2 linked regions of the Aliamphritea ceti genome follow. The protein of the gene in region 2 interacts with the protein of the main gene of each other region in a pairwise test. Links are inferred from orthologs where the notes say so. Each region holds a gene or a part of one and is shown on either strand. Other genes may lie near its edges.

Region 1 (3,760 bases), 3.4 Mb from region 2 along the record:
TTACTGATATTGAACCAGAGCCTATGTACATAGAACCATCTATGGATATAGAGGAAAAGACTTTTGATGAGCTTTTAGAAGAGGTAGCTGAGCCGATTCAGGAAGCTAATGAGTCAGTTGTTGCTGTGCCTGAGTCAAAGAAACGTACTGTACAAGCTGTCCCGGATGCGGATAAAGTTTTAGTTATTTCAGTTGTTACCCGTGAAGAAGACGGCTTTAACGGTCGTAACTTGCTGCAAATTGTTAAAGCATGCGGCATGCACTTTGGTGAAATGCAGATCTTTAACCGTTACGAAGATGGTTTTGATCAGGGGGCTATTCAGTTCAGCATGACTAATGCGATGGAGCCTGGCATTTTTGATATTGATAATATGGAAAGTCTGGATACCCGCGGAGTGACTTTCTTTATGTCGATGGAAGAGCCTCGTGATGTCATGAATGCATACGAGTGTATGTTGGGTACTGCGGAAGCTGTCGCTAAAAATCTGGGCGGTGAATTGCTGGATGAAAATCGCTCGAGCATGAGAACTCAGACTAAAGAACATTATCGTGAACGCATTCGCCATTTTGAAATGCGTAAACTCAAACCTCAGCTGTAATCACAGCTGGGGTCTTAAATCAAGTTCACCGGAAATTTCATGAGTCAGGATACTTCTGTCAGTCAGACAGCAGAGCGTTTGCGGGCGCAGCTACGTCGTTATAACTATCAGTATTATGTGCTGGATGAGCCCACCGTACCGGATGCGGAATATGACCGTCTGTTTCAGCAATTAAAAAGTCTGGAAACAGATAATCCTGAGCTGATAACTGATGATTCGCCAACTCAGCGGGTCGGTGATGTACCTCTTGCCGCATTTGGGCAGGTGAGTCATGAAATGCCAATGTTGTCACTTGATAATGCTTTCGATGCCGATGACATGCGGGCCTTTAATAAGCGTCTGAAGGACCGCCTTGAACTGTTGGATAGCGAGCTTGAGTATGCTTGTGAGCCAAAGCTTGATGGTATTGCTGTCAGTTTACTGTACGAAGACGGCAAGTTAGTGCGGGGAGCAACGCGTGGTGATGGTTCAACCGGTGAGAATATTACGCAAAATGTTAGGACGATCAACAGTATTCCGTTGCGTTTATTGGGCGAGGGTTATCCCCGGCGTTTAGAAGTTCGCGGTGAAATCTATATGCCGAAAGCGGGCTTTGAGAAACTGAATGAATTAGCTCTGAGCAGAGGGGATAAGCCTTTTGTTAATCCTCGTAATGCCGCCGCCGGGAGCTTACGTCAGCTTGATTCCAGAATAACCGCTTCGCGTCCATTGGAAATGTGCTGCTACAGCGTAGGTATCGTTGAGGGTGATTTGGCCGATACGCATACCGGTGTGTTACAGCAGCTGTCGGGTTGGGGGTTTAAAATTAATCCTGAAATGCGTGCTGTAAATGGTGTAGCGGGATGTATGGAATACTTTGCAGATCTGTCTGAACGCCGTGAAGCTTTGCCGTACGATATCGATGGTATCGTATTTAAAGTTAATGAATTACGTACTCAGCAGCGCCTAGGTTTTGTATCGCGGGCACCACGCTGGGCGATTGCGCATAAGTTTCCTGCACAGGAAGAAATTACTGAAGTAAAAGCGATTGAGTTTCAGGTGGGGCGTACTGGCGCAATTACGCCCGTGGCGCGCTTAGAACCCGTGTTTGTCGGTGGGGTGACGGTTAGTAATGCGACTTTGCATAACATGGATGAAGTGGAACGTTTAGGAGTGCGCGCTGGCGACAGTGTTATTATCCGCCGTGCCGGTGATGTTATTCCGCAGATTGTCAGCGTTGTGTCAGAGCGTCGGCCTGAAGGAACTAAGCCAGTCGTTATGCCGGATACCTGTCCTGTGTGTGATTCCGCAGTCATGCGCCTTGAAGACGAAGCAGTTGCACGCTGTACCGGTGGTTTAAGTTGTGCGGCGCAGCGTAAAGAGGCCCTGAAACACTATATCTCCCGTAAAGCGATGGATATTGATGGCCTGGGTGAGAAGCTGATTGATGGCTTAGTGGAACGGGAGTTAGTCCACAGTCCGGCAGATTTGTACCATCTTAAGCATCTTCAGCTTTCTAAAATGGAACGTATGGGGGATAAGTCAGCAGTTAATGTTTTGAATAGCATTGATGCCAGTAAACAAACTGAATTACCCCGTTTTATTTACGCGTTAGGCATCCGTGAAGTTGGTGAAGCTACTGCGCGCACACTGGCAATGCACTTTGGAAGCCTGGAAGCGGTACAGGCCGCTGATGAAGAAATGTTGCAGCAGACGCCGGATGTAGGTCCGGTTGTGGCGCGTTACATTTTGAGTTTCTTCCGTCAGCCGCATAACCTTGAAGTTATTCAGGCGATCCGGGATGCAGGCGTAAGTTGGTCGAACATTGAAGTGAGTGAGCAAACGGTACCTTTGGATGGTCAGACCTGGGTTTTAACCGGAACTTTAGAGCAATTAACCCGAAATGAAGCGAAACAGCGGTTACAGAATCTGGGTGCGAAAGTGGCTGGCAGTGTATCGAAAAAAACCAGTTATGTAGTCGCGGGTGCTGCAGCAGGTTCCAAACTGGAAAAAGCAGAATCTCTGGGGATAGACGTGCTCGATGAAGCGCAATTGATTGAGCGGCTAACTGAGCTGGAAGGCTAAATGATAATTCCTCATGATCAGCTTTCCAGGGATGCTTTACTCAACTTGATAGAAGAGTTTGTCACCCGCGACGGCACTGATTATGGCAGTGTTGAAATGGCACTGAAGGACCGTGTAGCACAGGTTGAGGCAAGGTTGAGCAGTGGCGAAGTAGTTATCTTATTCAGTCAGAATACAGGCGCTTGTAATATAGTTTACCGTAACACTCTCTGAAATTGTGCGAGGTGCTTATGGAACAGCTTGATCAGGTAATAACCTTGATTGCGTTGAGTATGGGGGTTGGCTGGGCCAGTGGTATAAATCTTTATGCAGCTATTCTGATGCTTGGTTTGATGTCTAATATGGGGCATATGGCGCTGCCGCCCGGATTAGAATTAGTAGCCGATCCAATGGTGCTGATTGCCGCAGGCTTTATGTATTGCGTAGAGTTTTTTGCCGATAAGGTTCCTGGTGTTGATACCGGATGGGATACCTTGCATACCTTTATCAGGATTCCGGCAGGAGCTGTGTTAGCAGCAGGTGCAATGGGCGATGTTAATGGTGCTGCAATGTTAGCTGCAGGGCTGGTCGGCGGCACAATGGCTGCTACCAGCCATACACTGAAAGCCGGTAGTCGGGTATTAATCAATACATCGCCGGAACCGCTTTCAAACTGGTTAGCTTCATTTTCAGAAGATATTCTGGTCATAGCAGGGTTATGGACAGCACTGACTCAACCGGTATTTTTTCTTGTCGCGTTATTAGTCTTTATTTTATTTGCCGTTTGGTTGTTACCAAAAATATGGACTGGTATTAAAAAGGTTTTCCGCTGGATTTTTCCTGAAGATAAGAAAGAGCAGATTGCACCTAAGTCTCTGCTTGAAAACTAGATTTTTCCTTAAGTAAATAGAGGTGGCCGGGAAGGTTATAATCCCCGGCTATCCAGCCATTCATTGTTGATCAGAGATTGTAACAGGTCTGTTCGGGTTACTATTCCCTTGATGTCTCCTTCCTCACTGACGATCGGTATGCAGGTTAGTTTCTTGTCGACACAGGTAACCGCTAATTGCCGGATATTTGTTTCCGGCGTAGCTGTAACAACCTTAGTATCGAAACAG
Region 2 (4,037 bases):
ATAAGTTTCATCCTGCAGAGAACGTTGTTCAAGCTCCTGCAGGCCTATCCGGGTACGGTCGGCTAAATCCATCAGTCGCACGCCAATCTGATGTTCCAGAATGTTCAGATCAAAATTCAGCCATGCTGCGATGCCTTCGCCTGTCTCGTGGGCATAAAAGCCAAGTTTTTTTAAATCCCTCTTAATGTAGGCAGCCAGCAAGTCCATTTCATCACGGGTCATCTCTTCCGCAGTCAGCTCTAATTCAACAGCCTCCTCTATCCGTGCCTGAAGAAAATCCCAGGACTGATACTCTGCCGTTTCCAGTTGGTTACGCAAACGCTTCATTACCCGGTCATACTGATCTGATAAGTCAGTTTTACCTCTAGGTTTGTCGCTCATAAATCCTCCTGTTTCTGCCCTTTCCTGAGGCTCCAAGCTGACAGAAAACCTTAATCGCAGATTTGTTTTCTCATCCTTGGGATATCTGCGCCGTCTATCTATCTGTCAGTTGCCTTATATTGTATGCTATGCGCCAATGCAGAAACTTTCCAATTGAGATGAAAACCGACCTTGTTAAAAAGTCGGTTTTCTTATTACTGAGCAAAGATGAACGAACAATATATCCCACAGCAGATCGAGCCCGAAGTTCAGCAATACTGGGTTAAAAACGACAGTTTCAAAGCCACCGAAGACACCAGCAAAGAGAAATTCTACTGCCTGTCTATGTTCCCTTACCCAAGTGGCCGACTACACATGGGTCACGTGCGCAACTACACCATAGGTGACGTAGTATCCCGTTACCAGCGCATGCAAGGCAAGAACGTGCTACAGCCAATGGGCTGGGACGCTTTCGGTCTGCCGGCGGAAAATGCTGCTCTGAAAAACAACGTCGCGCCTGCTGGCTGGACGTATGAAAACATCGATTACATGCGTAACCAGCTAAACCAGATGGGCTTTGGTTACGACTGGAATCGCGAAGTTGCTACCTGCCATCCGGAATACTATCGCTGGGAACAGTGGTTCTTTACCCGTCTGATGGAAAAAGGTGTTGTTTACAAAAAAGAAGCTGAAGTTAACTGGGATCCGATTGACCAGACAGTACTGGCCAACGAACAGGTAATTGACGGCCGCGGCTGGCGCTCCGGCGCACTGGTTGAGCGTAAGAAGATTCCTCAGTGGTTCCTGAAAATCACCGATTACGCGGACGAACTGCTGGAAGACCTTGATCAGCTGGAAGAATGGCCTGAACAGGTACGCACTATGCAGCGTAACTGGATTGGTCGCTCACAGGGTGTTGAACTGAGCTTCGACGTTGACGGCTTTGGCCCGATGGAAGTGTTTACTACCCGTCCTGATACACTCATGGGTGTTACTTACGTAGCGGTTGCTCCGGCACACCCTCTGGCTCAGCAAGCAGCTGCCAACAATCCTGAACTGGCCACTTTCATCGACGAATGCAAGAACATGAAAGTCGCTGAAGCAGATATGGCCACCATGGAGAAGAAAGGTTTCTCTCTGGGAATTGACGCCACGCATCCGCTGACCGGCAAGAAAGTACCTGTATGGACGGCTAACTTCGTCCTGATGGATTACGGTTCAGGCGCTGTAATGGCGGTACCTGCCCACGACCAGCGTGATTATGAATTCGCGACAAAATATGGGCTGAATATCCAACAGGTTATCCGTCCGGCGGATGACAATGCTGAATATGACTTGAGCACCGAAGCCTACACCGAAAAAGGTGTACTGGTTAATTCCGGTGACTTTGATGACCTTGATTTCGACATGGCCTTCAAAGCGATCTCTTCTGAACTACAGTCAAAAGGTAAAGGTAAGGTCACCATCAATTACCGCCTGCGTGACTGGGGTGTATCCCGTCAGCGTTACTGGGGCACACCTATTCCGGTTGTTAACTGTAAAAGCTGTGGCGCGGTGCCAGTACCAGAAGACCAGCTACCGGTTGTATTACCAACTGACGTTGAATTCGATGGCGTTGGCTCTCCGATCAAAAAGATGGACAGTTTCATTCAGACTACCTGCCCTAAATGTGGCGGAACTGCTGAGCGTGAAACCGATACTTTTGATACCTTCATGGAATCTTCCTGGTATTACGCGCGCTACGCCTGTCGTAACGCCGAAACCATGCTGAATCCGGAGCAAGCCAACTACTGGCTGCCGGTTAATCAGTATATCGGTGGTATCGAGCACGCAATTTTGCACCTGCTGTACTCACGCTTCTTCCATAAACTGATGCGTGATGAAGGCCTGGTAAACACCGACGAGCCATTCGAACGCCTGCTGTGTCAGGGTATGGTTCTGGCAGAAACCTACTTCCGTGAAGACGAAAAAGGTGCAAAAGACTGGATTTCTCCGCAAGACGTTAGCGTTGAGCGTGATGACAAAGGCCGTATTACTCAGGCACTGCATACAACTGACGGTTTACCGGTTGAATCTGCAGGTATGGGCAAAATGTCTAAATCCAAGAACAACGGTATCGATCCGCAAATGATGATCGATAAGTACGGTGCCGACACTGTACGTCTGTTCATGATGTTTGCTGCGCCACCGGAACAGTCTCTGGAATGGTCTGACTCTGGCGTTGAGGGAGCGCATCGTTTCATGCGCCGTCTGTGGAAGCTGGTCTTTGATCACTTGCAAACGCCAGGTGAAGCCGTTGCTTTAGATACTTCAGCACTGAACGAAGAACAGAAAGCGCTGCGCCTGAAAACCCATGAGACCATTAAGAAAGTCAGCGATGATATCGAACGTCGTCAGACCTTCAATACTGCAATCGCCGGTGTAATGGAACTGTGTAACGCTATCAGCAAATTTGTTGATGCCAGCGACCAGGGCCGGGCAGTAAGCCGTGAAGCTCTTTCAGCAGCAGTCAAACTGTTATCACCAATTACACCACACATCACTCATGAGTTGTGGAACAAGCTTGGCTATGCAGAAAGCCTGCTGGATTCCCCCTGGCCTGAGTTCGATGAAGCAGCAATGGTTCGCAGCAGCATTCAGATGGTTGTTCAGGTAAACGGTAAGGTACGCGCCAAGATCCAGGTTCCGGCTGACGCTGACGAAAGTATTGTCCTGCATACCGCACTTGCGGATGAGTCTGTACAGAAGCATATGGCAGACAAAACTATCCGTAAACAGATTGTCGTACCAAACAAACTGGTAAACATTGTTGTTGGTTAAACCGACCCAAAAAGGAATTAAGCATGACCAACCAGACCGCGCGGACTTTTTCGCTATATAAGTTTTTTGCGATTACCGTTCTGGCACTCTTTATGAGTGCCTGTGGTTTCCAGCTTAAAGGGATCATCAGTCTGGATGACTCCCTTAAACTGGCGGTTATCAACAAGACCGGGCAAAGCAGTTTCTCGGTGTTCCGGCCTCTGGAGCGTAACCTGCAGGCAAACGGCGTAAAGCTGGTTGGCAATATTAATGCTAATTACCAGATTAACCTGTTAGAAGAACGTCAGGAACGCCGTACATCAACTATCAGTTCCAGCAATGGTATTGATGAATATGAACTGCGTACCACCATTACTTTCGAAATTCTTGATCGTGATAACGAGATTGTCCTGGCGCCTCAGACTCTGAAACTGGAACGGACGTACGATTACAATCCGAACCAGCTAACGGCCAGCGATACTGAAGAATCACAGTTACGCACCGAAATGTCTGAACGTCTGGCCAGCCAGATCGTGCGGATATACAGCGCTATTAAACCGGCTCAGTAACATTTCATGAAGGCTAAGCCGGAACAACTTGCCAATCAACTCAAAGGCACGCCATTACCTGTATATCTGGTAACCGGTGACGAGCCCCTGCTGATTGAGGAAAGTTGCGATCTGCTTCGTAAGTATCTGGTTGATCAGGGTTTCACCGAGCGAGAAACCCTGCACGCTGATGCCAGCTTCAAATGGACCTATCTTCTGGAATGTGCAAATGCACTATCCCTTTTCGCTGAACGTAAAATCATCGAACTGCGCTTAGGTGGCAGCAAGCCAAACAAACAGGCCAGTGAAATTCTCCGTGAATATCTTGGC

Evidence for each region. The genes of interacting proteins can lie anywhere in the genome.
Region 1: the proteins of leuS (region 2) and ligA interact in binary tests that used the Escherichia coli proteins (3 or more experiments, as listed by UniProt). The link is inferred for Aliamphritea ceti from one-to-one orthologs.

The regions. Positions count from the first base shown.
Region 1 is NZ_AP025282.1:4,500,629-4,504,388, reverse strand. What follows is about bases 250-3,150. They hold ligA (NAD-dependent DNA ligase LigA), read left to right. Parts: upstream 250-638; coding sequence 639-2,663; downstream 2,664-3,150. Other genes in these bases: OCU49_RS20350 (DUF4126 domain-containing protein), read left to right, coding at 2,894-3,150; OCU49_RS20355 (YheU family protein), read left to right, coding at 2,664-2,876; zipA (cell division protein ZipA), read left to right, coding at 250-599. Also shown: more of zipA, read left to right, coding at 1-249; more of OCU49_RS20350, read left to right, coding at 3,151-3,532; OCU49_RS20345 (CBS domain-containing protein), read right to left, coding at 3,568-3,760. UniProt on the Escherichia coli protein: DNA ligase that catalyzes the formation of phosphodiester linkages between 5'-phosphoryl and 3'-hydroxyl groups in double-stranded DNA using NAD as a coenzyme and as the energy source for the reaction.
Region 2 is NZ_AP025282.1:1,090,926-1,094,962, reverse strand. The notes cover bases 205-3,384. They hold leuS (leucine--tRNA ligase), read left to right. Parts: upstream 205-588; coding sequence 589-3,180; downstream 3,181-3,384. Other genes in these bases: OCU49_RS04965 (LPS-assembly lipoprotein LptE), read left to right, coding at 3,204-3,384; OCU49_RS04975 (zinc ribbon-containing protein), read right to left, coding at 205-381. In the rest of the region: more of OCU49_RS04975, read right to left, coding at 1-204; more of OCU49_RS04965, read left to right, coding at 3,385-3,728; holA (DNA polymerase III subunit delta), read left to right, coding at 3,735-4,037.